Regions from separate parts of the Methylorubrum sp. SL192 genome, predicted to be linked through region 2. Evidence: predicted binding sites of a transcription regulator. Region 2 holds the regulator's gene; the other holds the start of a gene.
The links. The regulator PhoB, encoded in region 2, activates phosphate uptake and scavenging genes when phosphate is short. The targets are predictions, from matches to a motif close to TGTCATNNANCTGTCAT.

Region 1: a site for PhoB is predicted at 8,557-8,573, ahead of OVA30_RS05475 (UDP-2,3-diacylglucosamine diphosphatase). Genes of this name have one in related genera too.

What each region holds. Positions count from the first base shown of each region.
Region 1 covers NZ_JAPPQV010000003.1:1,005,893-1,020,551, reverse strand. Annotated here, with positions in the region: gene OVA30_RS05510 (phosphoenolpyruvate carboxylase) at 1-900, opposite strand, end outside; gene sucD (succinate--CoA ligase subunit alpha) at 1,184-2,074, opposite strand; gene OVA30_RS05500 (malate--CoA ligase subunit beta) at 2,097-3,269, opposite strand; gene fchA (methenyltetrahydrofolate cyclohydrolase) at 3,819-4,445, opposite strand; gene OVA30_RS05490 (NADP-dependent methylenetetrahydromethanopterin/methylenetetrahydrofolate dehydrogenase) at 4,539-5,405, opposite strand; gene OVA30_RS05485 (D-2-hydroxyacid dehydrogenase) at 5,549-6,493, opposite strand; gene OVA30_RS05480 (aminotransferase class V-fold PLP-dependent enzyme) at 6,761-7,969, opposite strand; gene OVA30_RS05475 (UDP-2,3-diacylglucosamine diphosphatase) at 8,632-9,444, shown strand; gene OVA30_RS05470 (glycosyltransferase family 4 protein) at 9,477-10,553, shown strand; gene OVA30_RS05465 (ribonuclease HII) at 10,681-11,331, shown strand; gene OVA30_RS05460 (DUF1134 domain-containing protein) at 11,686-12,303, shown strand; gene OVA30_RS05455 (hypothetical protein) at 12,528-13,235, shown strand; gene OVA30_RS05450 (hypothetical protein) at 13,426-13,704, shown strand; gene OVA30_RS05445 (hypothetical protein) at 13,857-14,207, shown strand; gene lysA (diaminopimelate decarboxylase) at 14,411-14,659, shown strand, end outside.
Region 2 covers NZ_JAPPQV010000003.1:4,191,087-4,205,745, reverse strand. Annotated here, with positions in the region: gene OVA30_RS20280 (MFS transporter) at 1-770, shown strand, start outside; gene cobD (threonine-phosphate decarboxylase CobD) at 763-1,758, opposite strand; gene cbiB (adenosylcobinamide-phosphate synthase CbiB) at 1,785-2,786, shown strand; gene OVA30_RS20265 (cobyric acid synthase) at 2,857-4,314, opposite strand; gene OVA30_RS20260 (cobalt-precorrin-6A reductase) at 4,385-5,206, opposite strand; gene OVA30_RS20255 (DNA polymerase IV) at 5,263-6,540, shown strand; gene OVA30_RS20250 (cell envelope integrity EipB family protein) at 6,551-7,417, opposite strand; gene OVA30_RS20245 (GcrA family cell cycle regulator) at 7,929-8,468, shown strand; gene phoB (phosphate regulon transcriptional regulator PhoB) at 8,673-9,377, opposite strand; gene phoU (phosphate signaling complex protein PhoU) at 9,460-10,173, opposite strand; gene pstB (phosphate ABC transporter ATP-binding protein PstB) at 10,305-11,120, opposite strand; gene pstA (phosphate ABC transporter permease PstA) at 11,162-12,055, opposite strand; gene pstC (phosphate ABC transporter permease subunit PstC) at 12,100-13,074, opposite strand; gene pstS (phosphate ABC transporter substrate-binding protein PstS) at 13,189-14,229, opposite strand; gene OVA30_RS20210 (hypothetical protein) at 14,650-14,659, shown strand, end outside.

The DNA of each region.
Region 1 (14,659 bases), 3.2 Mb from region 2:
CGAGCGCTCGGTGATCGAGAGCACCCGGCCGAGATGGGTGATGCCGTCGCGGTAGCGGCGGAGCGACGCCAGCGCGTTGCGCTGAAGCGTCTCGCGGGTCACACTCGCGGTGACGTAGGGGTTGCCGTCGCGGTCGCCGCCGATCCAGCTTCCGAACTGGAAGAACGGCGGCACCTCGAAGGTTTCGTCGGGATAGTACTGCGCGAGGCTCTCTTCGAGCGAGAGCAGCATCTCGGGCAGCATCTCGAACAGGGTCTCGTCGAAGAAGTGCAGGCCCCAGGCGACCTCGCGCTCGACGGTGGCCTTCTCCAGATGCAGCTCGCCCGTCATCCAGATCAGCTCGATCTGGTCACGCAGCTCGTTCATCAGGCCGTTGCGCTCGCGCTCGGTCCAGCGCGGCAGCTCCAGCTCACGCAGCACGAGGTAGATCCGGCGCAGCTTCTCCAGCACCGTGACGCGCTTGCCCTCGGTGGGATGCGCGGTGATGGTCGGGCGGATGCGCAGATCCTTGAGCAGCGTGTGGATCTGCTGCGGGCCGATGCCCCGGGCGGAGGCCTCGGCCAGAACCTTGGCGAAGGAGCCGTTCAGCGCCTCGCGGCCCTGGTCGCGCTCGACGTGGCGACGGCGGCGCATGGCCGCGTTCTGCTCGGCGATCGAGACGAGCTGGAACCAGATGCCCTGCACCTGAAGCGCGCGCGCCAGCATCTCCGGCGTGAAGGAGGAGATGTCGGCGCGGCCATGCAGCACGTCCTCCAGCTCGGGATCGTGGCGGCGGGCCACGTCGAGCAGGGCGTGAAACAGAATCTCGAGGGCGTCCTCGGTGGCCGTGCCGGTGATGACCGGCGGCGCGAAGGTCGTGTCGGTCGCGGCTGACGGCCGGGCGTGCAGCGTCTTGGTCATGGGATCCCCCCTGGCGAGGTTCTCTTTTCGGAGTTCCGCAGGCTGATGCCTTCGGGCGGGCAGATGGATTCGATCGTCGGGGCGCTTCCTCCCCGCAGGCCGGAATGGAGACCTCGTGCTCGTTTGCCCCAACCCTCACCCTCATCGTGAGGTGCTGGAGCGAAGCGGAAGCCTCGAAGGATCTTCCAGGAATCGCACGCGATCTGGAGGACCCTTCGAGGCCGCGTCGCGGCACCTCAGGGTGAGGCGTCGGATAGGAGAAGCGCCGCCGACGGAGAGTGCCTCAGGCCGCGCGGGCGAGCACGTCGGCCACGGTGCTGCCGAAGGAGCCCGGATCGGGCGCCACGGTCAGGCCGTAGGAGCGCATGATCTCGGCCTTCTCCGCGGCGCTGTCGCCGGTCGCCGAGATGATCGCGCCGGCATGCCCCATGCGGCGGCCCTTGGGGGCAGTCAGGCCCGCCACGAAGCCGATCACGGGCTTGGAAAAGTTCTCCTTGATCCAGGCCGAGGCCTCGGCCTCCTGCGGACCGCCGATCTCACCGATCATCAGCACGGCTTCCGTCTCCGGGTCCTGCTCGAACAGAGCGAGGTGGTCGAGGAAGGAGGAGCCGTTGATCGGATCGCCGCCGATGCCGACGGAGGTCGAGATGCCGATGCCGAGCTCCTTCATCTGCGCGGCGGCCTCGTAGCCGAGGGTTCCGGAGCGGGAGATCACGCCGACCTTGCCGGGCAGGTAGATGTGGCCTGGCATGATGCCGAGCATCGACTTGCCGGGCGAGATGATGCCCGCGCAGTTCGGGCCCACCACCATCGTGCGCTTCTCCTTCGGATAGCGCCGGAGGTAGCGCTTCACCCGCATCATGTCCTGAGCGGGGATGCCATCGGTGATCGAGCAGACGAGCTTGAGGCCGGCATCGGCCGCCTCCATGATCGCGTCCGCCGCGAAGGGGGGCGCCACGAAGGTGATCGAGGTGGTGGCGCCGGTCGCCTCCACGGCCTCTTTGACGGTGTTGAACACCGGCACGCCGCAATGGGTCTTGCCGCCCTTGCCCGGGGTGACGCCGCCGACGACGTTGGAGCCGTAGGCGATCATTTCCTTGGCGTGGAAGGTGCCCTTGTCGCCCGTGATGCCCTGGACCAGGATCGGGGTCTTCTCGTCGATGAGAATGCTCATGGCGTGATTCCTCCCCCGTTCGTCAGTGCTTGGCGCCGTGGCAGGCTTCGACAGCCTTGCGCGCGGCTTCCGTAAGGGTGTCGGCGGTGATGAGGTCGAGCCCGCTCTCGGCGAGGATCTTCTTGCCTTCATCGACGTTCGTGCCGGCGAGCCGCACGATCAGCGGCACGTCGATCTTCACCTCGCGCGCGGCCTTGACCACGCCCTCCGCGACCCAGTCGCAGCGGTTGATGCCGGCGAAGATGTTGACGAGGATCGCCTTCACATTGCGGTCCGAGAGGACGAGGCGGAAGGCCGTGGCGACGCGATCCGGGCTGGCGCCGCCGCCCACATCCAGGAAGTTTGCCGGCTCGCCGCCCGCGTGCTTGATCATGTCCATGGTCGCCATGGCCAGACCCGCGCCGTTGACGATGCAGCCGATTTCGCCCTCAAGGCCGATATAGCTGAGATTGTGCTCGGCAGCCTGGGCCTCGCGGGGATCGCCCTGCGACGGGTCGTGCATGTCCGCGATGTTGCGGCGGCGGAACAGGGCGTTGTCGTCGAAGGACATCTTCGCGTCGAGCGCCAGAACCCGGTCGTCCTTGGTGACGACGAGCGGGTTGATCTCCAGCATGGTGCCGTCGCAGTCGCGGAACGCCCGGTAGGCGTTCATGATGGTCTTCACCGCGGCCGAGACCTGCTTGATGTTGAGGCCGAGCTGGAACGCGATCTCGCGGGCCTGGAACTGCTGCAGGCCGACGGCCGGCTCGACCACGACCTGGATCAGCGCCTCGGGCTCCTTGGCGGCGATCTCTTCGATATCCATGCCGCCGCGCTGGGAGGCGATGACACGGACGCGCTCGGCCTTCCGATCGAGGACGTAGCCGAGATAGAGTTCGCGCTCGAACGGGTCGGCGGTCTCGACGTAGACGCGCTGCACCGGCTTGCCCTCGGGGCCGGTCTGGAGCGTCACGAGGCGCTTTCCCAGCAGGTCGCGGGCGGCGTCGCGCACTTCGTTATAGGTGCGGCAGAGCTTGATCCCGCCCGCTTTGCCGCGGGCGCCGGCATGGATCTGGGCCTTCACCGCCCAGAACGAGCCGCCGAGCTCGGTCGCCGCATAGACCGCTTGATCCGGGCTGAAAGCCACGGCGCCCTTCGGGACGGCGACCCCGAAGCTCGCGAGCAGCTCCTTGGCTTGGTACTCGTGAACGTCCATCGAGACCTCCTTCGCGTTTCCGTCGTTTTTGTTGGGCCGACCTTCGCGGAAAAATTACTTTTCGGGAAGCGGGTCAGCTCTCAATTTTTTCTTTTGTAGTGCTTCAGTTTGCTTGCCCGTCAGTGACTTAGAGCCGTATCCAACCTGATTGCATCAGGCCGGCGCCTCTCGGTCTTTGTTTTGGCGCGCATTCGTTCGACGAACCGGTGACCACTTCGTCGGAATGCGCTCGAGCGGGCTTCTCAACTGCGAATCGTCCGGTGCGGGGACGGAGCATAGCAACGCTCGTCCGATCCGCCTCCTCATCCTGAGGTGCCGGAGCGGAGCGGAGGCCTCGAAGGATCCTCCAGCCGGCCGCGCGATCTCTGGACGATCCTTCGAGGCCGCTTCGCGGCACCTCAGGATGGGGGAGAGGGTGGGACGACAGCCATCCGCTCCCCGCCTTTGCGAGGCGGAGCCGCAGCAATGCAAGGCTCGCCCCGTCCGGAACAGTCGCGCTCGGGAATGGCTTCGCGTCCGCTCGCGCCGACGGCGGGCGGCGCGAAGGTCTCAGTTCACCTTGGACTTCACGGTCTCGTAGATCCGCTCGTTGAGCGCGCCCGCCTCGGCCAGCAGGCCTTCCAGCTCCTTGAGCCGCTCCTCGGCGAAGGCGCGGTCGTCGAGGCCCTTGGCGTTGACGTAGACGTTGAGGGCCGCCGAGCGCAGGCCGGCATAGGCCGAGAGCACGGCGACGCCGGCATCCGAGATGACGTTGAGATTGCCCTTCTCGGCGACGATCTCGGCCAGGTCGATCACCTCGCGGCAGACGCGGCAGCAGGCGAGCGGCACGTCGGTCGCGGTCTTGAGCGCCTCTTGAATCTTGGCGGCGCGGGCGGCCTTCTCTTCGTCGGTGTTCTTCGGCAGCCCGTAGGCGCCCATCACCGCGTCGAAAGCCTCGACGTCGTCGGCGATCATGCCGGTGAGCGTGCGGCGCAGGCCTTCCGACTTCTCCAGCACCTGCTTCAGGTCGGCCTCGACCTCGACATACTTCTTCTTGCCGATGGTGAGGTTGCACACCATCGAGACCAGCGCCGCGCCCATGGCGCCGGAGATCGCGGCGGCACCGCCGCCGCCGGGGGTCGGGGCCGAGCTCGCCAGGCCGTCGAGGAATGTTTCGATCGTCTCGTTGCCGGCCATGGGTCCCTCCCCTGTCAGTTCTTGTTGATTCGCTGGGGCGGCGCCGAAGGCCGGCGCCGCCCATTGAGCTGTGACCCTTTGGGCCGTGAGCCGTCAGGCCATTTCCTTGGCCAGCTTGTAGATCTCCTCGGCGTCGAAGACGCCTTCGCTCGACTCGAACAGCTTGGCGATGCAGGCGCGGTGCAGCTTGAGCTTCAAGCCGCCGATGCCGAGCGCACCGAAGGCGCGCTTTCCGCCGTATTCCTTGCCTTTGTCGGTCGCATCGATCCCGCCGATGCCGAGCGGCGGCTGGGCGTTGTAGTCGGCCACGATCTCGATCGAACTCTCGTTCTGCCAGGCTGCCTGCGGCAGCAGTTCAAGGCCGATCGCACCGGCGGTGAAGACGAAATGGGCGCCCTTCACGGCCTCGGCGCGCGAAGCGTCGTCCGCGGTCTCGGCCGCGGTGACGTTCACCTTGAAGCGCTTGTTCACGGAATCGGCCGCGGCCTGCGCCTTGTCGAGCTTGCGCCCGCACAGCACGACCTCGGCGCCCTCGCCGGCGAGCAGCGCCGCCGAGCGCATGCCGACCGGGCCGGTGCCCGCGAGCACGACGGCCTTCTTGCCCTTGACCGAGCCGCCCGCCGCCTTGACGACGAGCGCCACGCCCGCCGCGGCGGTCGTGTTGGAGCCGTTCGAATCCAGCATGCAGGACACGCGGAACGGGCCGAAGAAGCGCTTCTTCACCGCCTCGAACACCCGCTCGCCGGCCGCCATGTCGCCGCCGCCGACGAAGATCGCCGTCGACTGCTTCTCCTTGCCGCCGCGGGTGTAGATCGTGCCGTCGACATAGGCGCCGACGTTGTCGGGCGTGACGTTGCCGTAGCCGGTGATGTGGTCGGCACCGCCGTCGTAGCCGACGACGACGTCGAAGACGCTCGGCGTGGCATCGGTGTCGAACTGGAAGAGCAGCTTCTTGGACATGATTCCTCTGGCCGGTTGTTCATGGACCGCGGTGACGGATCACGCGGTGCGTCTGCATGGAGGATGCGTCCGGGGCCTTCCGGTCCCGGTCGCCCTCGAGAGTCTTTTCGTAACGCGGCCCCACTCCGAGGCCGGTGCGTTTCTTACGCCTCGACGACGTTCTGCGGCTTGCCCGCGACGAAGGCCTCGACGTTGTCCACGAGCTGGTCGGCGAGGATCTGCATCGCCTCCTTGCTCGCCCAGGCCACGTGCGGGGTGACGATTAGGTTCGGCAGGTCGGCGTCGCAGAGGATGTTGCCGTCCTTCGGGGGCTCCTGGGCCACGACGTCGAAGCCGGCGCCGCCGATGGTGCCGTCCTTGAGCGCCTGGAGCAGGGCCGCCTCGTCCACCAGCCCGCCGCGGGCGGTGTTGATGAGGATCGCGGACCGCTTCATCTTCTTGAGCTGCTCGGCCCCGATCATGTTCTTGGTGTCGGGGGTCAGCGGCACGTGCAGCGTGATGACGTCGGACTGGGTCAGGATCGTCTCGAGATCCACGAGCCCGTCCTGCGGGAACACGTCGAAGGCGAGCACCTTCATGCCGAGGGCCTCGGCCCGCTTGGCGATCGACTTGCCGAGCGCGCCGTAGCCGATGATGCCGAGCGTCGAGCCGGCGATGTCGTAGATCGGGTAATCGAAGTAGCAGAATTGCTTCGACTTGTTCCAATCGCCCCGGCGCACCGAGTTGGCGTAAGGCACGATCGCCCGGCGCAGGGCGAACATCAGGCCGACCACGTGCTCGGGCACGGTGTTGAAGGCGTAGTTGCGGATGTTGACGACCGTGATGCCCTGCGCCTTGGCCGCAGCCTTGTCGACGACGTCCGTGCCGGTGGCAGCCACCGCGATCAGCTTCAGATCGGGAAGCTGCTTCAGCGTGTCGGCGCGCATCGGCACCTTGTTGATCATCGCGATCTCGGCGCCCTGAAGGCGCTCGACGATCTCCTCCGGCGTCCAGGTCGACTCGTATTCCTTGTACTCGTGCGGGAAGTTGAATTCGCGCACGGTCGCGTCGAGCGACTCGCGATCGAGGAAGACGACTTTCTTTGTCATTCTGGACCCCTTCCGGATCGACCGGCGGGCAATCGTGTCGCTCACAAACCCCCTGCCGCCCCGTCGTCGCCGGAGCGAGAACGGTCGGTGACCGGGAGTTTCATGAGGCACCGACGCCGGCCCCGTTTCCTCACCTGTCTCGAAGCGTCTCCCGCGGAACGCCGGCAAGCCGGACGTTCTACGGGGCGCCTTTCTCATGTAGCGGAAGCGGCGCCGTTGGAACCGGCGTCGCCCCCAAAAATCAGGCCAAAGAATGAGCCCCCAAGATCAGGCCTTGGCGAGCGGGTTCTCGCGCAGGTAGCTGGAAGCGGCGGCAACACCCGAACCGGGGGTCACCTTCACGCCGTTGTCGATGAGCGACATCTCGGCACCGGCGATGGCGCCGAGCAGCGAGAGTTCGTTCAGGTCGCCGACATGGCCGATGCGGAACACCTTGCCCGCGACCTGGGACAGGCCGGCGCCGAGCGCGAGGTTGTAGCGCACATAGGCGTGCTTGATGATCTTGGCCGCGTCCACACCCTCGGGCGCCAGGATGGCGGTGACGGTGTCGGAGTTCCACTCCGGCGACTTGGCGCAGGTCTTCAGGCCCCAGGCTGCGACGGCCTGACGGGTCGCCTCACCGAGCACGGCGTGGCGGTGGTAGACGTTCTCCAGGCCTTCCTCGAACAGGCAGGCGAGCGCCTCGCGCAGGCCGTAGAGCAGCGGCAGCGGCGGGGTGTAGGGGAAGTAGCCGGTCGGGTTCTGCTTCTTCTGGTCTTCCCAGTCGAAGTAGACGCGGGCGAGCCGGTCGTTGCGGCCGGACTGGCCCTCGGCGGCCTTGAGCGCCTTCTGGCTGACGCAGATCACGCCGAGGCCGGCGGGCAGCATCAGGCCCTTCTGGGAGCCGGCGATGGCGCAGTCGACCTTCCACTCGTCGGCCTTGAAGGGCAGCGAGCCGATGGAGGACACGCCGTCGACGAACAGCAGGGCCGGGTGGCCGGCGGCGTCGATCGCCTTGCGCACGGCGCCGATGTTGGAGGTCACGCCGGTCGCGGTCTCGTTATGGACCACCATGACGGCCTTGATCTCATGGTTCTTGTCGGCGCGCAGGGCCTCCTCGATCTTCTCGGGCTTGGCGCCGGTGCCCCACTCCTCCTCCTGGACGACGACGTCCAGGCCGAGGCGCTGGGCCATGTCGATCCAGAGATGGCTGAACTGGCCGAAGCGGGCGGCCAGCACCTTGTCGCCGCGGGCGAGCGTGTTGGACAGCGCCGATTCCCAGATGCCCGTGCCGGAGGCCGGGAACAGGAAGATCGTGCCTTCGGTCGAGCCGAACACCTTCTTGGTGTCCTCGAACAGCGGCTTCGTCAGCGACGGGAAATCGACCGAGCGGTGATCCTCGGACTGCACCATCATGGCGCGCATCACCCGGTCCGGGATGTTGGTCGGGCCGGGAACGAACAGGTGGTTGCGTCCCGGACGTCTCGTTGCCGCCATGAGAATTTCCTCCAATTAAGTCGTTCTGGGCAGAGCGGCCCTTCGCGGCCGCGATCCCGCCCGATCCTGATGGCGAGCGCAAGCCCGCCGCGAAACGTCGTTCAGTCCCACCGCCGGTCCCAGCGCAAAGCCGCGCGCAACAGGCCTTCCGCCGACCGGGACCGTACCTCTGCGATGTCGGATCGTTGACCGTCCCGGAGCGGCGAAGCGGCCATCATGCCGCCCGCGTCGCGGCGCGTGCAGCCGCGCCGGTCGCCTCCAAAGGACCGAACCCTCGATGCGTCAGCCCGGCGCCGCATTCAAGCGCGCTCCTGCTGCGTGTCCAGCGCTCCCATCCATCGCGGCCATTCCCACACCTCTGCCGGGTGCTGCTGCGCATGCCGGGGCACGCGCGGCGGATGACCTTGGCTGCCGTTATGCCTCCCCCGCCGGGGAATGGAAAACGGAAAAAACTGAACTGAAAAACAAAAAGATTTTCGTATGCACCGGCCGCGGGCAGGGTCTGCGGCGAGCCATGGGCGGGCGCGGTGCCGGAAACCGGGGAGACCGCCCGCAGCGCCGAAGCGGGGCAGAACGATGCACCCCGCCGTCATCAAACTGAGATCGGAATGCGATTTGGCTCTTCCCCGTCGCGGTGCGGTTGTGAAGAGCCGAGGGCGCCAGTGTCACAGGATCCGGAATCGACCATCCGCGTTCGGACGCTCTTCCTGTCCGATCTGCATCTCGGCACCAAGGGTTGCCAAGCGGCCCTGTTGCTCGACTTCCTGCGCGACGTCGATGCCGACACGATCTACCTCGTGGGCGACATCGTCGACGGCTGGCAGCTCCGCTCGGGCTGGTACTGGCCGCAGGCGCATAACGACGTGGTGCAGAAGCTGCTGCGCAAGGTGCGGAAAGGGGCGCATGTCGTCTACGTGCCCGGCAACCACGACGAGTTCCTGCGCGACTATATCGGCATGACCTTCGGCGGCATCGAGATCGCCGACAGCCGGATCCACGTCGCGGCCGACGGCAAGCGCTACCTCGTCATCCACGGCGACCAGTTCGACATGGTGGTGCGCCACTCCAAGTGGCTCGCGCATCTGGGCGACTGGGCCTACACCACGGCGCTCGCGGTCAACACCGTGGTCAACCGGATACGCCGCCGCCTCGGCCTCGCCTACTGGTCGCTCTCGGCCTGGGCAAAGCTCAAGGTGAAGAACGCGGTCAACTTCATCGGGCAGTTCGAGACCTTCCTCGCCACGGAAGCCCGGCGCCAGGGCGCGGACGGGGTGATCTGCGGCCACATCCACCATGCGGCCCACCGCGAGGTCGAGGGGCTGATCTACCTCAACACCGGCGATTGGGTGGAATCCTGCACCGGCATCGTCGAGCATTACGACGGCCGCATGGAGGTGCTGCACTACCCGACCCTGCTGCGCGAGCGCCGCGGGGCCGAGACCTTCGAGCCCGAGATCCGCCGCGCCGTCGCCTAGAGCCCCGCCCCTCACGGACAGACGAGGCCCGCATGAGGCTGCTGCTCGCCACCGATGCGTGGCACCCGCAGGTCAACGGTGTGGTGCGCTCCGTCGAGCGCATGGCCGAGGCTGCCGCCGGCCTCGGCGTCGAGCCGCTGATGCTGACGCCGGCCGACTTCCCCTCCCTGCCGATGCCGGGCTACCGCGAGATCCGGCTCTCGCTGGTCACCCGCGGCCGGGTGCTGTCGCGCTGGGAGCGACTCGCGCCGACCCATGTGCACATCGCCACGGAAGGGCCGATCGGCCACGCAGTGCGCGCCGCCTGCCTGTCGCGGGGGCAGGCCTTCACCACGAGCTACCACACCCGCTTTCCCGAATATCTCGCCGCCCGCGCGCCGGTGCCGGAGGCCTGGAGCTATGCGTGGCTGCGCCGCTTCCACGCCGCAGCGAGCGGCACCATGGTCAGCACGCCCTCCCTGGAACGGGAGCTGGCGGGGCGCGGCTTCACCCACCTGATGCGTTGGACGCGCGGCGTCGACACCGACCTCTTCCGCCCCCGTGACAGCGACGACGGGGCGAATCCGTTTCCCGATCTGCCGCGGCCGATCTTCCTCTCGGTCGGCCGGCTCGCGGTCGAGAAGAACCTTGCCGCCTTTCTCAGCCTCGATCTGCCGGGCTCCAAGGTCGTGGTCGGCGACGGGCCGGACCGGGCGCGGCTCCAGGCGCTGGCGCCGGACGCGCACTTCCTCGGCGCGCTGACCGGCGAGGCGCTGGCGCGGGTCTATGCGCGTGCCGACGCCTTCGTGTTCCCGAGCCTGACCGACACCTTCGGCATCGTGCTGCTCGAAGCGCTCGCCTCGGGCCTGCCAGTGGCGGCCTATCCCGTGACCGGCCCCCTCGATGTGATCGGCGGCACCGGCGCGGGCGCCCTCGATGCGGATCTGCGCGCGGCGGCACTCGCCGCGCTCACGATCCCGCGGGAGCGCTGCCGGGCGGAGGCGATGCGCTACACCTGGGCCGAGAGCGCGCGCCAGTTCTACGACAACATCGCAACCGCCCACGCGCTCGGATCGGTTCAGCGCTCCGCCCGCCATCCGAGCAGCGCCCCGCTGCCGCGCCCCGGCTGAGCGAGGCCGGTAATCCGGCGGGATCGATCGGATATCGCCGGACTCATGGTCGGGTCGCCCCCTTGTCCGCGGGGTTTTGACCCGCCCCGGGATGACGGGGGAGCGCGGGGATGCCAGGGTCCGCGCCATGGCCCCTCGAGCAAAATCCGTCAAAGCCCCGCGCCCGTTCGATCCTGCGCTTGCCGCCACCTATCCGGCGGTGATCGGCTGCGACGAGGTCGGGCGCGGTGCCCTGTGCGGTCCGGTGATGGTGGCGGCCGTGTGGTTCGACCCCGTCGCCTTCCCGCCGGAGATCCTGGCCCGGCTCGACGACAGCAAGCGCCTCGACCGTGCCGCGCGCGAGGCGCTGACCCCGCTGATCCGGGCGCATGCGCGGGTTTCGCTCGCGGCGGGCTCGCGGGCGCTGGTGGACCGGGTGAACGTGCGCGGCGCGACCCTCGACGCCATGCGCCGGGCGGTCCTGGGCCTCGGGCTCGACGCGACCGTGCTGGTGGACGGGCGCGATCCGATTCCCGGCCTGACGCAGGGCTGCCGCGCGGTGATCGGCGGCGACCGCCTCGTGCCGCAGATCGCCGCCGCCTCCATTGTCGCCAAGACGTTTCGCGATGAGATCATGCGTCGGCTCGCCCCGCGCCACCCGGCCTATGCCTGGGAGCGCAATGCCGGCTACGGCACCGCCGCCCACCTCGCCGGCCTCACAGCGCAAGGCCGCAGCCCGCACCACAGGCTCAGCTTCACGGGACGGTTCGAGGCCGCGCGGGGCATCCCGGATGCGTGACGGGTTGCCGGTGGGATCCTCGCCGGTGCCGTCGAGTCCCCCTCTCCCCCGCAGCCACGGCCGTCCAGGGAAACTCGGAAGCCGACGGTTAGCCGAGTCGGATTCTCGGAAGCCCTCGCGACGATCCCCTGTCCCCTTTGGCGCGAGCCGTGGGACCGGATCGGGCTTCTCCTATCATCCGCATGACCCGCCCGCTTAACCGCCCGTTAACCCAAACTTGACTTGATCGATCTCGAGACTGCGCGCTCCCTGCGTGCCTCGATCCGATGCCGCTTCCACCGAGGGAAGCGCCTGCGCGCCGGGCCAGCCCGGGCGGGCATAGGGGCGGGCAAGGGAGCCGGTAGGGAGACCGACATGCCGCACGATCCCATCCGAACGGGGGGCACGACCCGCCGCGCCGCCCTGCTCGGCCTCTCGGCCGGGCTGTCCGGCGGCCTCCTGGCCGGGGCCGCCCCCGCTCTGGCCTATCAGGACGACGGCGTGCGCCCGGACTCGTTCCGCGCCGCCGAGGTGGTCGAGAACGGGCACCGCTTCTTCGGCAGCGTGTCCCGCGGCCTCGCGCTGACCGTCGAGGAGGCGACCCGGCGCTGGGGCGAGCCCAACGGCTACATCCTCGGACAGGAGGCGTCCGGCGCCATCGTCGGCGGCCTGCGCTTCGGCGAGGGCACGCTCTATACCCGCAATGCCGGGCAGCGCCGGATCTACTGGCAGGGGCCGACGCTCGGCTTCGATGTCGGCGGCGACGGCGCGCGCACCATGATGCTCGTCTACAACCTGCCCGCCGTGCGCGACCTCTACCGCCGCTTCGGCGGTGTCGACGGCTCGGCCTACTTCATCGGCGGCTTCGGCATGACGGCGGTGACCGACGGCGGCATCATCGTGGTGCCGATCCGCTCCGGCGTCGGCGCCCGGCTCGGCATCAATATCGGCTACCTGAAATTCACCGGCCGCCCGACCTGGAACCCGTTCTGACCGTTTCACGAACGATTCCGGCCACCGCCTGACGCCGCGCAATCGCCCGGAGAGGGCGGGCTGGGGGCCCTCTGCGACAAGCGCCCGCGGGTGCGATCGCCGACGCTTAAGGCCGGAGGGAAGACACGGCGCTTGCCTCCGCGCGGGCAAGACGGGCAAAAGACGCAGCGGCCGGACCTGCCCGGCCGAGGCGGCGTGAGGGCCCCTTCGTGATCGAGACCGTGATGATCTTCGGGCTCGGCTTCCTCCTGGCGAGCCTGTGCGCCCTGACGATCCTGCCGACCGTGAGCGCCCGCGCGAGCCGTCTCGCCCGACGGCGGATCGAGGCGACCCTGCCGGTGAGCGTGTCCGAGGTCGTGGCCGAGCGCGACCATCTGCGCGCGGAGTTCGCCGTCGTGCAGCGGCGGCTGGAGCGGAAGGCCGAGGCGATCGCCGCCCGGCGCCACGCCGACATGGCCGCCATCGGGACCCGCACCATGGAGACCGAGGCTGCGGTCGCCGCCCGGATCCGCAGCGAGGCCGAGGTGGCACGCGCCCTCGAACGCATCGCCGGGCTCGACCGCGACCTTGCCTCGGCGCGGGCCGAGGGTGAGACGGGGCTCGCCACCCTGCATGCCCTGGAAGAGGCCCACCGCGCGATCCTCGACGATCTCAAGGCGACGCGCCGGATGCAGGCCGCGACCGCACCATCGGGCGCCGAGGGCGAGACCGTCGGGCCTGTCTCCACGGCGGCCGAGATCGAGGCGCTGCGCGCGGAATTGAAGGCAGCTCAGGCGGCGCTGGCCGCACGCGGGAGCGACGACACCGCCGAGCTGCGCCGCCGCATCAGCGAGGTCGCCGACGCCTTGGCGCGGCACGACCGTCTGCCCCAGGATCGCTTGCCCCAGGCCGGAGCCTTTCCGGCCGCGTCTCCCGCGCTCGCTGAGAGCTGAAACGCACCGAGCGGCGTCGGCCGAGGGCCTACTCTGCCAGCATCTCTTGCCCCGTCCCGTACGAGCCCGTAAGCACCGAACCATCTTGCGTTTGCCCCGGACCCGCCTTGTTTCGAACAAGCGGGGGCATCATCGCGCCCGGATCTCCTCTCACGAATCTCTTCCCACGAACCGCGATCGAGCGAACATCATGGCTTTGAAGCTGACGCCCTTGGTTCTCGCCCTCACGGGTGCGGTCGCCGTGTTGGCTGCTCCGGCACAGGCGCAGCAGTCGAAGCGCGGCAACGAGACGCTCAAGAAGTACTGCACCGGCGATTACCTCAGCTATTGCGGCAACCTCGACCCGGACGATCCGGCCACCGATCAGTGCTTCAAGACCAACTGGGCCAAGCTCTCCGAAAACTGCCGCCGGGCGATCGACGCCTACGCGCCGCCGAAGGATTCGCAGCGCGGCAACAAGAAGAGCTGACGACCGCGCGGGGGCCCGGCGGAAGCGGGCGCGCCGCGCATCCATGTCGCGCGCGCCTCGTCCCGCCCGAGACGCCGCGGCCCACCTTTCGGGGCGAGGCTCCAACGGCTAAGCTCGCACCGCCCAGCCGGGAAAGACCGCCGGAAACACCGATGCCCGCCCCTTCCGCCCGCCTCTCGATCCTGATCGCGCTCGGCCTCACCCTGGCCTGCACGGCCTGTGGCCGGCGCGGCAGCCTGGAGCCGCCGGGTGCGGCCCTCTCCGAGACCGCTCCGGGGACGCGGCCCGGCGTTCCCGCCTCGGCGCGGAGCCTGCCGGGCAGCACGGTCTCCGTGGGTGATCGCGGCGCGGCCCCCGATCCGGAAGCCGTGCAGGCGGGCGACGAACTGAGCGCCGCGGCGATCCCCGCGGGCGGCGACGGCGTTCCGGTCACGACCTCCCGCGGATCCAAGCGCGGCTACCGGATCCCGAAAGAGCCGTTCATCCTCGATCCGCTTCTGTAGCGGGCCGCCGGAGCGCGCCCGTACCGAGGCCGGTCTCCGGTTCGAGGGGAAGGCCTCACAAAACCTCCGCTATCGGTCCTCACCTCCGGGCATGCCGGTGAAGCGGGAGTTTTGCGAGAGACACGTAGACAGCGCACCGCGCGTGGGGGCATTCGGATGCGCCGATCCCTCATCCGGCGGGCGCGGCGGCGGATTCTCCTGACATGCACCATTTCCACTACCGGGACGGGCGCCTCCATGCCGAGGACGTCGATCTGACCGCGCTGGCCGAGGAGGTCGGCACACCGTTCTACTGCTACAGCACCGCGACTCTGGAACGGCACTACCGCGTCTTCGCCGAGGCCTTCGCGGGCGACGATGCGCTGGTGTGCTTTGCCATGAAGGCGAACTCGAACCAGGCGGTGCTCGCCACCCTCGCGCACCAGGGTGCGGGCATGGACATCGTCTCCGAG
Region 2 (14,659 bases):
GGGTGATGACCGGCCTCCTCTCCGGCATCCTGCTCGCCCGCACCGCGAGCGGCTTCGTCGGCGCGCAGTTCGGCTGGCGTGCGGTGTTCTTCGCCGCGGCCGGCCTCGCCGTCGCCATGGCGGGGGTCGCGTGGCGCACGCTGCCGCGCAGCGCTCCGAAGCAGCGCCTGCGCTATCGCGCGCTGATGATCTCGCTGCTGCATCTCGTGCGCAGCCAGCCGATCCTGCGCAACGCCAGCCTGTCCCAGGCCCTGCTATTTGCCAGCTTCAACGCGTTCTGGGCGACGCTGGCCCTCCTCGTCGAAGCGCCGCCCTTCGACCTCACCGCGGCGGGCGCGGGCCTGTTCGGCGTCATCGGCGTGGCCGGCGCGCTGATCGCCCCGTATTCCGGACGCTACAGCGACCGGCGCGGCGCCCGGCCGGTGGTGATCGTCGGCAGCGTCCTGGTCGCGGCGGCCTTCGCGGTGCTGGCACTGGCCGGTGAGGTGTCGCTCCTCGCCATCGCGGCAGGCGTGCTGCTCCTCGACATCGGCATCAACGGCGCGCTGATCGCCAACCAAACCCGCGCCTACGCCCTCGCGCCGGGCGCTCGCGGGCGCATCAACACCGTGCTGTTCACCGCGGTCTTCATCGGCGGGGCGGCCGGCGCCTTCCTCGGCTCGCGCGCCTTCCTCCTCGCGGGCTGGCCCGGTGTCTGCGCCGTCGGCGGCGCCTTTGCGCTTGCCGCGCTGGCCGTGTCCTGGCTCGGCGGCAGAACCCAGCCTACTTGAGCACCCGCGAGAGGCGGCACCACGCCGCCTTATCCGGAGGCAGGCCGAAGCGCAGCCGCTCCGGCGCCTCGACAAAGCGCCGCACGTAAATCCCGGCCTCGCCGAGTGCCCGGAACAGGCCGGGCCCGTCCGGGAAATCCGCCGTGCGGAACAGGGCCGTCCCGCCAATGACCCGTCCACCGACGCGCCCGATCATCCGGTCAAGGCGGCCCGCATCCTTCGCCCGAGCGGCGGCGGCCTCACGGCGCCACGCGGCATCCGGCAGCGCCGCGCAGCCTGCGGCGATGGCGGGTCCCGAGACCGCCCAGGGTCCGAGGGCGGATTCGAGACGTCGCGCCAGTGCCGGCTCCGCAAGCGCGAAGCCGAGCCGAAGGCCCGCGAGCCCGTAGGTCTTGCCGAACGAGCGCAGGATTACGAGGCCGGGCCCCGGCCGCGCCGCCTCCACGGGTTCAAGGTCGGCGAAGGCCTGATCGAGCACGACGAGACCGCCCCCGGCGACGCGCGCCAGCGCCTCGGCCGAGAACACGCGCCCGTCGGGATTGTTGGGGCTGACCGCCACCACGATTTCGGCGCCCTCGGCCTCACGCGGATCGGTCACCATCCGCACCGTATGGCCGGAGCGGGTCCAGGCGGCGGCGTGCTCGGCATAGGTCGGGCCGACCACCGCGACGCGGGACGGCGGCCTCAGCCGCGGCAGGGTTTCGATCAGGATCTGCGTACCGGGCGCGGCGACGACGTGATCCGGCCCCGGCGCGCCGTAGGCCTCCGCCGCCGCGGATTTGAGCCGGGCAAGGTCGGCGGGGGAGGGCAGGCGGTAAAGGGCACTGGCTATGAGGGGCGGCAGCGGATAGGGCACCGGGTTGATGCCGGTCGAAAGGTCGATCCACGGCTCGGGTGCGCCCGGAAACAGCCGGCGGGCCGCGTCGAGATCGCCGCCATGCGCGATCCCGTCGCGCGAATCGTCCGTCAGCACCTCGCGTCCGCCCATCCCGCCCCGCACCGACCCCACCAACGATGTCCTGGATCGCCCTGACCCATCCGCCCGACACCCTCGGCATCCTGGCCCTTGCCCTGCTGATCGAGGCCATGGCGGGTTATCCGGACCGCCTCTACAGGGCGCTCGGCCATCCTGTCACCTGGATCGGCCGACTGATCGCCGCGCTCGAACGCAGGCTCAACCGGGGCGCGCCGCGAACGCGCCGGCTCGGCGGCATCCTGGCGCTCACCGGCCTGCTCGCCACGGTGGCCGCCGTCACCCTGGGGCTGACGGCGCTCGCCGGGCTCACGGGCCACGGGTTCGGGCTGGTCGTCCTGGCGATTCTCGCCGCGAGCCTGCCGGCGCAGCGCAGCCTGTTCGTCCATGTCCGGCGCGTCTCCGCCGCCCTGCGAACGGAGGGGCTGGCCGGGGGTCGCACCGCCGTCTCGATGATCGTCGGCCGAAACCCTGAAAGCCTCGACGAGGCGGCCGTGTGCCGGGCCGCGATCGAGAGCCTCGCCGAGAACTTTTCCGATGGCATCGTCGCGCCGGCCTTCTGGATCGGCGCGGGCGGGCTCACCGGCGGTGCGCTCTACAAGGCGATCAACACCGCCGACAGCATGATCGGCCACCGGACTCCCCGCTACGAGGCGTTCGGCTGGGCCTCGGCCCGTCTTGACGACCTCGTGAACCTGCCGGCCTCGCGGCTCACCGCCCTTCTGCTGATCGCCGCGGCGGCCCTGAGCCGGGATGTCTCCGCGGCGGGCGCGTGGCGGGCGATCCGCCGCGACGCGGGCCGCCACCGCTCGCCCAATGCCGGCTGGCCCGAGGCGGCCATGGCCGGCGCACTGGGCTTACGGCTCGCCGGTCCGCGCATCTACGGCGACACCCGCGTCGAGGATGCCTGGATGGGCGACGGGCGGGCCGAGGCCAACCCCGACGACATCGTGCGCGCGCTGAAGCTCTACCGGACGGCCTGCGCGCTGCAATTCACGCTGGTCGCGGCCGGGACCGGACTCTGGCTCACCTTCGGCCGCTAAGGTTCTTGTCTTTGCATCATCTTTTTCCGAAAGTCGGCAACCAGCTTTCGGAATGATGCTCGAGCGTCACTCAACGCAGGCGCAGCAGCCCGTCGCAGTCGAGATGCGCTTCGAGATGGTCGGCAAAGCGGTCGAGCACCTCTTCGATGCCGGCCTCGTAGCGGGTGAGGCCCGGCCCGGCGCCGAGCCGGGCGAGCCAGGCCGCGCGTTGGCGATCGTCGGCGAACAGGCCGTGGACATAGGTGCCGGTCACGAGCCCGTCGCCCGAGACGGCGCCGTCGACCCGACCGTCGGCGAAGCGCAGCAGCGGTCGGGCAGTGTCCGGCCCGGTCGTGTCGCCGATATGCATCTCGTAGCCGGAGAACGGCGCGCCATCCGCGAGCGTCGTGCCGGTGGCCGCGACGAGGCGCTTCTCGCCCGTCATCACCGTCTCGACGTCGAGGAGGCCGAGACCCGGCCGGTCACGCGGCGCGCCCTCGATCCCCTGCGGATCGGCAATGGAGCGCCCGAGCATCTGGTAGCCGCCGCACAGCCCGAGCACGCGACGGCCGCGGCGCAGATGCGCGCGGATATCGATGTCCCATCCTTCCGCGCGCAGACATTCGAGATCGTCGATCGTGGTCTTCGAACCCGGCAGGATGATGAGATCGGCTTCCGCCGGGACGGGCTCGCCGGGGGCCAAGAAGGTCACGGCGACGCCGGGCTCCTGCCGCAGCGGGTCGAGGTCGTCGAAATTGGCGATGTGCGGAAAGCGCAGCACCGCGATCAGCGGCACGGCGCCGTCACGGCGCGCTTGCGGGGCATCGAGCGCCACCGCGTCCTCCGGCGGCAGGCGGCCGGCATCGGGAAAGAACGGCACGAGGCCGAACGGCGACCAGCCGGTGCGCGCGGCGATCAGGGTCATGCCGTCGGCAAACAGCGTCGGGTCGCCGCGAAAGCGGTTGACGATGAAACCGCGGATCATCGCCGCATCGTCGGGCTCCAGCACCGCCTGCGTGCCGACGAGGCTGGCGATGACGCCACCCCGGTCGATGTCGCCGACGAGCACCACCGGCGTTCCGGTCGCCCGGGCAAAGCCCATATTGGCGATGTCGCCCTGCCGCAGGTTCACCTCGGCCGGCGAGCCCGCACCCTCCACGAGCACGATGTCCGCCTCGCCGCGCAGCCGCTCGAAGCTGTCGAGCACGGAGGCCATCAGGCGCGGCTTCCAGGCCTGGTACTCCCGCGCCCGCGCCGTGCCGATCATCCGCCCCTGCACCACCACCTGCGCGCCGACCTCGCTCTGCGGCTTCAGGAGCACCGGGTTCATGTGAACCGAAGGCGCGACCCGCGCGGCGCGGGCCTGGAGCGCCTGGGCCCGGCCGATCTCCCCGCCATCGGCGGTGACGGCGGCATTATTCGACATGTTCTGCGGCTTGAACGGACGCACCGTCAGGCCGCGCCGGGTGAAGGCACGGGCGAGGCCGGCCACGAGCAGCGACTTGCCGACATCGGATCCGGTCCCCTGGATCATCAGGGCGCGGGTCATCGGCGGTTCTTTGGTCGAGGCGCGGGCATCACGCTGCCATGGCATCGGGGCCGGGCGGCGTCGAGCCGATTTACGGCGCTCTGCGCTCACTGCGCCGTGCCATCAGCCAGGAAAGCGCGCCCGCGGCATCGGGGATGGCGGGCACATCCGGCAGGGCAGGGCGGTCGACGATCACCACGGGGAGCCCGAGCCGACGCGCCGCCTCGATCTTCGGATAGGTCGCCGCGCCGCCGGAATTCTTCGTCACCAGCACCTCGATTCGCGCCTCGCCCATGAAACGGATCTCGTCCGCGAGCGTGAAGGGACCGCGGGCGCTGACGGTGACGAGGTTCGGCACCGGTAACGCATCGCCGACCGGCTCGATCGTGCGCACGACGTAAGCGTGCTGCGGCGCGTGGACGAAGGCGGCCAGTTCCTGCCGGCCGATGGTGAGGAACACCGTTCTCGGTGCGGCCCCGAGCGCGTCGAGACAGGCCGGCACGTTCGCCGCCGCGATCCAGTCGTCGCCGGGCTCGCGCTCCCAGGCCGGGCGGCGCACCGCGAGGAGCGGCACCGCGACAGCCTTGCACGCTTCGGCCGCATTGGCCGAAATCCGCGCGGCGAACGGGTGGGTCGCATCGATCACCGCCTCGATGCTGTTCTCCGAAAGCCACCGCGCCAGCCCCTGCGCACCGCCGAACCCGCCGATGCGGGTCGGCACCGGCTCGGGCCGCGGCGCGGCGGTGCGGCCGGCCAGCGACAGCGTCACCGCGACATCCGGCTCCCGCACCAGAAGGGCGACGAGCGCGCTGGCCTCGGTGGTCCCGCCGAGGACGAGGATGCGCAGGGGCGTTGCATCGGCATTCGGCGTGGGATGGCGCGCGGGAGAACCCTGGTCGGCGGCTCCGGACATTCGTACAACCTGTCTCGCCCGCATCAGCCCGGCAAAGGCCGGGCGAGGTTTTCGACGTGAGACCCTTCTGCCGCGATTGCCTGACGATGCAAGCTGAGGGCGCCCTGCGCTGCCGCGGATGCGGCTCGCCGCGCCTGCTCACGCACCCGGCCCGCGACGCCTTGAGCATCGCCCACGTCGATTGCGACGCCTTCTACGCGGCGATCGAGAAGCGCGACGACCCGTCCTTGCGCGACAAGCCGCTCATCATCGGCGGGGGCAAGCGCGGCGTCGTCTCCACCGCGTGCTATCTCGCCCGGATCTCCGGGGTGCGCTCGGCGATGCCGATGTTCGAAGCGTTGAAGCGCTGCCCCGACGCCACAGTACTGCGGCCGGATATGGAGAAATACGCCCGCGTCGGGCGCGAGGTGCGGGCGATGATGCTGGCGCTGACGCCTTTGGTTGAGCCGGTCTCCATCGACGAGGCGTTCCTCGACCTCTCCGGCACCGAGCGCCTGCACGGGACGAGCCCGGCGCTCACGCTCGCCCGCTTCGCCGCACGGGTCGAGGCGGAGGTCGGCATTACCGTGTCGGTGGGACTGTCCGACAACAAGTTCCTGGCCAAGATCGCCTCGGACCTCGACAAGCCGCGCGGCTTCTCGATCATCGCGGGCGAGGATGCCGCGACCTTCCTCGCCGACAAGCCGGTCGGCATCCTGCCCGGCATCGGCGAAAGTGCACGAAACCGCCTCGCTTCCCTCAACATCCACCGCGTCGGCGACATCCCGCGGGCCGATCCGACGCGCCTCCAGGCATCCCTCGGGCGGGATGCGCTGCGTCTCATCGATCTCGCCGCCGGCCGGGACCGGCGGCCGGTGCGCCCGACGCGGGAGACCAAGAGCGTCTCGTCCGAGACGACCTTCTCGACCGATCTCACCCGGTTCGAGGATCTGCGGCCGATCCTTTGGCAGCTCTGCGAAAAGGTGTCGGCACGGCTCAAGCGGGCGGAACTCGCCGCTGGCAGCGTCACGCTGAAGCTGAAGGATGCCCGCTTTCGGCTGCGGACCCGCACCCGCGGCGGCCTGAAACCCACCCAGCTCGCCGACCGCCTCTTCCGCGAGGGCGAGCCCATGCTGCGGGCGGCCTGCGACGGCACGGCCTTCCGGCTGATCGGCATCGGCGGCGGCGATCTCTGCGGCGCGATCCATGCCGACCGCGGCGATCTCGCCGATCAGGGTATCGAGCGCGTCGCCCGCCGCGAGGCGGCGCTCGACCGGCTGCGGGAAAAGTTCGGAAGCGCCGCGATTCAGCGTGGGCTCGTCTTCACCGGCGAGCCGGAGCGGCGGCGGACCTGACGCGCGGCGACTACTTCTTGCAGGTGGGATCGGCCTTCGGGTCGGCTTTGGCGAGGTCGAGCCGCGTCAGATTCCCGTCGATGGCGAAATCCCCGTAATCGAGGTGCAGCCGCCCGCTGACGCCGTCCTCGTAGAGGTCGAAGGTGAGGGTGTAAATCGGCGTGCGCTCACCCGCTCCGGCGGTGAAGTAGCTCAGCGTCACCGGCCACCGGCGCATGCCGCCGTGGTCGCCCTCGCGCAGCGGCTTGTCGCGCTCGGTGTCGGCGGCGGGCGCCGCGTTCGGGCGGCCGATGATGGCCAGCGTGTCGTAGACCTTGCGCCCGTCATCCGAGCCGTCGAACACCTTGGCCGAGACCGTCGTCTCACCCGCCTTGGCCGCCTCGATCAGGCGGATCATGTGGTGGATCGGAAACAGGACCGCGCCCTCGGCCTGGAACTGGTCGCGCTTGGGCTCCTTGAGCTTCACCTTGAGCGCGTCGGCTGCCTCGGCCGTCCCATCGACGGCCGGGGAGGGCGCGTTGTTGAGAACGGTCGTGGTGCGGAAGCGGAAGCTCTTGCCGTCGCCGTTCTCGAAGGTGGTGCTGCGCAGATCCGAGGTGCGGTCGCCGGACTCGCCGGAATTGAGCATCGTCACCTGACGCGTCTGCATGGTGTAGCCGCGGCAGGCGTCGCCCGAGAAATCGATGACGATGCGCCCGCGCACGCCCTCGACCGCACGCGTCCCTTCGGAGCGCGCCAGCGACAGGTCGTAGACCGCGCGGTGGTTGGCCAGCCGGATCGCGGCGTCGTTCGGAACCGGTGCGGCCGGCCCCGCGGCCATCGCGCTTCCCGGCATCGCGGCAAGGAGGAAAAGGGCCGGCGCGAGGCGCAGTCGCATGCGATCTCCCAAAGTCCGCTTGAAGTGGGTTGTCCACAGGCGGCAGGCCGGCGGACGACGTCCGTCACATAGTCATCCCGTCCGCCCGGACAATCTTTTTCGATCGCGCTTCCGACGCGACCACGGACATCTCGGCGATAGGCGCAACCGCCCGGCACTCCGGCCAGCCGGCCCTCGCCCGGTCCGCATGCTCGGAAAAGATCAAGTTTACGCAACGCGTTAACGGATGGCGGAGGATTCGCTTGCTCCACCACGGAAACCGACCCGTCTCACCGTCCGACGGGTCCGATTGCCGGGGGAAACCGGACCGTGAGACGCGCGGACCCTTGCTCCGCGGCCGAGCTGTCCTGTAGTCTCCACAGCGTCGCCAACGGCATCTTTGGCGTCTGTTAACCGACATGTGCAGGGCCGGATCGCGGGCCCTGGCCATGCCTGCTGTCGCCATGCGCGCCAGCAGCGCCGCGCTGCCGGCCGGTCTCGCGTTCAAGGATGTTTCGACGTGGAGGGGACAATGACGGAAGCGGTCCCGAGCTGGACGGATGAGCGCGTCGAGCTGCTTCGTCGCCTGTGGGACGACGGCCTGAGCGCCAGCCAGATCGCCCTGCAGATCGGTGGCGTCTCGCGCAATGCCGTCATCGGCAAGGTGCATCGCCTCGGGCTCTCCGGCCGCGTCAAGTCGATGGGTGCGGCGTCGCAGGGACGTCGCCGGGAGGGCTTGGCCGCCGAGGTCGAGATGGAGGTCGTGGTCGTCGAGGAGCCGACGCTGCCGGAGCCGCCCGCGATCGTCGCGCACAGACCCGCACCGGACTTCCCGCTGCCGCAGAAGCCTGCCCCGGAGCCGGTGGCCCTCGCGGTTTCCGAGCGGGTCACCATCATGGATCTGCGCGAATCGATGTGCCGCTGGCCGATGGGCGACCCGACCTCGCCGGACTTCCGCTTCTGCGGCGGCCGCGCGATCACGGGCCTTCCGTACTGCACCCAGCACGCGCAGATCGCCTATCAGCCGGCCGCCGAGCGCAAGCGCGACCGCCGCGTCGCCGGTTTCCGCTAACGACTCTGGGAGAGGACGGCCGGGCACGCCCGAGACGACGGGCGGATGCCCGCGTGCACCGAGCAGGGACGGGCTTTGCCCGACTCGCAGGACCGCCCCTCGGGCCAAATCCGGTCGATCCGTTCGGATGGCGGATTTGGACTTGGCTCAAGCGCCGCGCGGGCTGAGCGAGACAGTTCCCCCTTCGATCAGGCGGAGACCGTATCACTCCGCTCCGGCGAACATCTCGTCGAACGAGTAGCCGGAGCCGCGCACGGTGCGGATCGGGTCGCTCTGGCGCGGGCGGTTGATCGCCTTGCGCAGGCGGCCGACATGAACATCGACCGTGCGCTCGTCGATGTAGACGTCGTGGCCCCACACACCGTCGAGCAGCTGCTCCCGGGAGAAGACCCGGCCAGGGCTCTGCATCAGGTATTCGAGCAGCTTGAACTCGGTCGGCCCGAGATGGATCTCGCGGCCCTGCCGGCGGATGCGATGGCTGACGCGGTCGAGCTCGATATCGCCGGCGACGAGCATGTCGGAAACGTGGGTGGGCTTGGCGCGGCGCAGGAGCGCTCGGACGCGAGCGAGCAACTCCGGCACGGAGAACGGCTTGACGACGTAGTCGTCGGCGCCGGTCGAGAGGCCGCGCACACGGTCGGTCTCTTCGCCCCGGGCGGTCAGCATGATGACCGGCAGGCGTTCGGTCTCACGGCGGGCACGGATGCGCCGGCACAGCTCGATCCCCGAGAGGCCCGGCACCATCCAGTCGAGGAGTACGAGGTCGGGCGTGGTCTCGTGCAGGCGAAGGTCGGCCTCGTCGCCGCGAACCGCGACATCGACTTGGAAACCCTCCGCTTCCAGATTGTAGCGCAGCAGGGTCGTCAGCGATTCCTCGTCCTCGACGATCAGGATGTGCGCACTCGTCATCGCCCGTCTTTCCATCCGTCACGCCCGGCCCTCAAGAGAGGAGCCGGGGGCGTCTCTTGATCGCCGCGCCTGCCCCGAAACCTTAGGTGCTCGGCGTAATCGTCGCGTAGTTCGAAGCGTCGTTCTTCGGCCGCTCGGCCGTCGGCGTCTCGCCGGTGACGAGGTATTCGATGGTTTCGGCGACGTTGGTGGTGTGATCGCCGATCCGCTCGACGTTCTTGGCGCAGAACAGCAGGTGCGTACAGAACGAGATGTTGCGCGGATCCTCCATCATGTAGGTCAGGAGTTCCCGGAATAGTGAATTGTAGAGCGCGTCGATGGCGCTGTCCCGCTCCCAGACCTCGCGGGCGGCGGTCACGTCGCGGCTCGCATAGGCATCGAGCACGTCCTTGAGCTGTTCCTGCACGAGGTCGCTCATGTGCTGGACGCCGAGCACGATCTTCTGCGGCTGGGCCTGATCGCTGATCGCGACGACGCGCTTGGCGATGTTCTTGGCGAGATCGCCGATCCGTTCCAGGTCGCCCGAGACGCGGATGCCGGAGATCGTCTCGCGCAGATCGATGGCCAGCGGCTGACGGCGGGCGATGAGGAGAACCGAACGCTCCTCGATCTCCCGCTGCAGCAGGTCGAGGCGCTTGTCGGCGACGATTACCGCCTGAGCGAGGGTGGTATCCCGGCGCACCAGCGCGTCGGTGGCATCCGTCATCATCTTCTCGGCCACGCCGCCCATCTCGGCGATGGAGCGGCGCAGGTTCTCGAGGTCGGTGTCGTAGGAGGAGACGATATGGTCGGCCATGTCGCGAATTTCCCGATCAGGCGGTCGGACGAGGGCGCTCTCAAGCTGCGATGGACACGGGTCCGGCGGAAGAGGGCGCGTCTCAACGAGGGCGCAAGGGGGCTGCGACTGTCGTGCAGTCGCGGCCGATCTCAGCCGAAGCGGCCGGTGATGTAGTCCTGGGTCTGCCGCTTGGCCGGGTTCATGAAGATCTTTGTGGTCGCGTCGAACTCGATCAGCTCGCCGAGATACATGAACGCCGTGAACTGCGAGATGCGCGCGGCCTGCTGCATGTTGTGGGTCACGATGACGATCGTGAACTCGGTCCGCAACTGCTCGATCAGCTCCTCGATGCGGCCGGTGGAGATCGGGTCGAGGGCCGAGGTCGGCTCGTCGAACAGGATGACCTCGGGGCGCTGTGCCACGGTACGGGCGATGCACAGGCGCTGCTGCTGGCCGCCGGAGAGGCCGGTGCCGGACTGCTTGAGCTTGTCCTTCACCTCGTCCCACAACGCCGCCTTGCGCAGGGATTCCTCCACGCGCACGTCGAGCTCGGCTTTCGGAAGCTTCTCGTAGAGGCGCAGGCCGAAGGCGACGTTGTCGTAGATCGACATCGGGAAGGGGGTCGGCTTCTGGAACACCATGCCGACGCGCGAGCGCAGTTCGTTCAGGTCGATCTTCGGGTCCAGAACGTTCTGCCCGTCGAGCAGGATCTCACCTTCCGCGCGCTGCTCCGGATAGAGGCTGTAGATGCGGTTGAAGGTGCGCAGCAGCGTCGACTTTCCGCAGCCCGAAGGCCCGATCAGCGCGGTCACCTGCCTGTCGCGGAAATCGAGGTTGATGTCCTTCAGGCCATGGAAGCTGCCATAGTAGAAGTTGAGATCCTTGCAGGCGATGCGCACCGGAGCCTTGACGTCGGCCGGGCTTCGACCTTCGAACTGGCTGCGGATCGCGGGGGAGGCGCTCATCGGATTGTCTCGCAGGTAGGAGGTCTGTCCGGGGGGCGGCCTCAGCGCGCCCGCTGGTCCTTGATCACAAGGCGGGCCACCACCGACAGGGCCAGGATGGTGACGGTGATGAGAAGGGCGCCCGCCCAGGCCAGGCTCTGCCAGTTCGGATAGGGCGACAGCGCGAACTGGTAGATCATCACCGGCAGGTTGGGCACGCCGCCGAGAAGGTTCGCGTTGAACCAGCTGTTGTTGTTGAGCGCCGTGAACAGCAGCGGCGCGGTCTCGCCGGCGATGCGGGCGAGCGCCAGAATGATGCCGGTGACGACACCCGCACTCGCCGCCCGCCAGGTGATCGCGCGGATGACGAGGGAGCGGGGCGCGCCGAGCGCGGCGCCGGCCTCGCGCATCTGGCTCGGGACGAGGCGCAGCATGTCCTCGGTGGTGCGCACGATCACGGGGGTGGCGATGATGGCCAGCGCCACCGCGCCGGCCCAGCCGGAATAGGTCCCCATCGGCCGCACCATCAGCGTGTAGACGAACAGGCCGATCAGGATCGAGGGGGCGGAGAGCAGCACGTCGTTGAGGAAGCGGATGATGTCCGCGATCTTCGAGGTGCGGCCGTATTCCGCGAGGAAGGTGCCGGCCATCAGCCCGATCGGCGTGGCGATGACGATGCCGATGAACGTCATCACGAGGCTGCCGAGGATGGCGTTGGCGATGCCGCCGCCCACGGAGCCCGGCCCCGGCGTCGGCTCCGTGAGCAGGGCGGGGGTGAAGCCCTTCACGCCCTCGACGATCAGCATCAGCAGGATCGAGCCGAGCACGACGATGCCGAGCAGCGTGGCGAAGGTGCTCGCCAGGATCAGGACGCGGTCGGCGATCCGGCGGCCGGAGCGCACACGGCTCGCCCTCCGGGGGCGTTCGGCCGTTGCGAGGGGAGTGCTGGCATCCATGGCGCGTCGTTTTCCGAGGCTGGCGGCGTTGCGGACGTTTCGGTTCAGGCGACCTTGGTGCGCCGCACCAGCAGGCGCGCGATGATCAGCACGACGAAGGTGATAATGAAGAGCAGGCAGCCGAGCGCCATCAGCGAGGAGAGCTGGAGCCCGTCGGCCTCGTTGAACTCGTTGGCGATGCGCGAGGCGATGGTCGAACCCGGATCGAAGATCGAGGCGGAGAGGCGGTTGGCGTTGCCGATCACGAAGGTGACCGCCATGGTCTCGCCGAGCGCGCGGCCGAGGCCGAGCATGATCGCGCCGATGATCGAGACCGAGGCCTGCGGCACGAGGACGTGGCGCACGACCTCCCAGGTGGTGCAGCCGATGCCGTAGGCGCTCTCGCGCAGCACGGTCGGGATCTGGTCGAGCATGTCGCGGGTGATCGAGGCGACGAACGGCACGATCATGATCGCGAGGATGATGCCGGCGGTGAGCACGCCGACGCCGGAGGGGATGCGCGCGTAGAGGATCGTGCCGACGATCGGGAGCCCCTCGACGAGGTTCGAGACCGGCACCTGCACGAAGCGGGCGAACAGCGGCGCGAACACGAACAGGCCCCACATGCCGTAGATGATGCTCGGCACCGATGCGAGCAGCTCGATGGTCATGGCGACGGGCTTGCGCGCCCAGCCGGGGCAGAGCTGCGTCAGGTAGATCGCGATGCCGAGCGAAACCGGCACGCCGATGACGAGCGCCAGCAGGGCGGCGGCGACAGTGCCGATCACGGCGGGCAGCGCGCCGAACTGCTCGGTGCCGATGTTCCAGGCGCTGGAAGTGAGGAAGCCGAAGCCGAACTCCCTGAACGCGGGCAGCGCCCCGTAGATGATCGATCCGAGGATGCCCGCGAGCACCAGCAGCACGAGCAGAGCCGAGCCGTAGGCCCCGCCCTTGAACAGGCGGTCGGCGGTCTTGCTCGGGGCGGTGCGGGGCACGCCGCTCTCGCTGGCCAGGGCGATGGACTGGGTCAAGGCGGTCATCCGCGGAAGGGCTCTTCGAATGGAGGGCGTTTAGCGCGCCGTGGCCCGTGAGGCGAGCCGGACACTCGGAGAAAGACCCTCTCCCGGGTGCGGGAGAGGGCCTGAGACGGTTGCTTACATGCCGAAGACGGGTTTGCCGTCCTTGCCCTTGATGCCCTTCCACTCCTCGTGGATCAGCCCGACGACGTTGTCCGGCAGCGGCACGTAGTCGAGTTCGGTCGCGAGCTTGTCGCCGTTCTTGTAGGCCCAGTCGAAGAACTTCAGCACGTCGCCGGCCTTGGCGGCGTCCGCGGCCTCCTTGTGGACCAGGATGAAGGTGGCGGCGGTGATCGGCCACGCTTCCTCGCCGGCCTGGTTGGTCAGCGTGATGCCGAAGCCCGGAGTCGACTTCCAGTCGGCGCTGGCGGCGGCGGCCTGGAACGCCTTGTCATCGGGCTGCGGATACTTGCCGGCCTTGTTCTGGATCAGCGTGTAGGCGAGCTTGTTCTGCTTGGCATAGGCCGACTCGACGTAGCCGATCGAGTTCGGAACCTGCTTCACGGTGGCGGTCACACCCTCGTTGCCCTTGCCGCCCTGGCCGACCGGCCAGCTCACCGTGGTGGCGGCACCGAATTCCTTCTTCCACGGCTCGGAGATCGAGGAGAGGTAGGTGGTGAAGATGTTGGTCGTGCCGGAGGCGTCCGAGCGGTAGACCGGGGTGATGTTCGCGTCGGGCAGCTTCACGCCGTCGTTGAGCTTGACGATCTTCGGATCGGACCACTTCAGGATCTTGCCGGCATAGATGTCGGCCAGGAGTTCACCGGTCAGCTTGACCTTGCCGGCCTCGATGCCCGGGACGTTGATCACCGGGACGACGCCCCCCATGACGGTCGGGAACTGGACGAGGCCGTCCTTCTCGAGCTGGGCGGGCTTCAGCGGCGCGTCGGTGGCACCGAAATCAACGGTCTTGGCCTGGATCTGCTTGATGCCACCGCCCGAGCCGATCGACTGGTAGTTCAGGCCCGTGCCGGTATCCTTGCGGTAGGCTTCGGCCCATTTCGAATAGACGGGGAAGGGGAAGGTGGCACCGGCGCCGGTGATGTCGGCGGCCAGGGCTGAGGTCGCGAGCTGGGCGGCCGCGAGGCCGACGGCCAGAGCGTAAGTGAAGGGTTTCACGAGCATCTCCGTAGGGTGTCGGGCGCATTGTCGGGGCCGGTCCTGATTTGAAACCGGTCTCGCTGCGACGCTGCTGCCATCTAGTGCACCGACGCGCCGCCTCTATGACGGCGACATGACGGTGACATGACAGCCCCTGGAAAGCTCCCGGAAAGCCCTGGGGGAAGACGAAATTTCACGGAGGATGGGACCGCGACGGGACCACTCGTCCCCCGGGAGCGTTACCGGAACAGGTGCGCGGGTCAGTTTCTCTGACAATATGTCCGCCGCAGCATCGCGGCCGATGCAACGATGGTCAGCGCCCGGAAGTTTCGTGAGGCACGCTCAGTCGTTCCACGGCAGTGATCTTCACGAGATCTCGCTCTTGAGATCCTGAGTGGGACCGGGTCTGCGCTTGAAACGTCCGAGGAGACCGTCATCGTGACGGAGC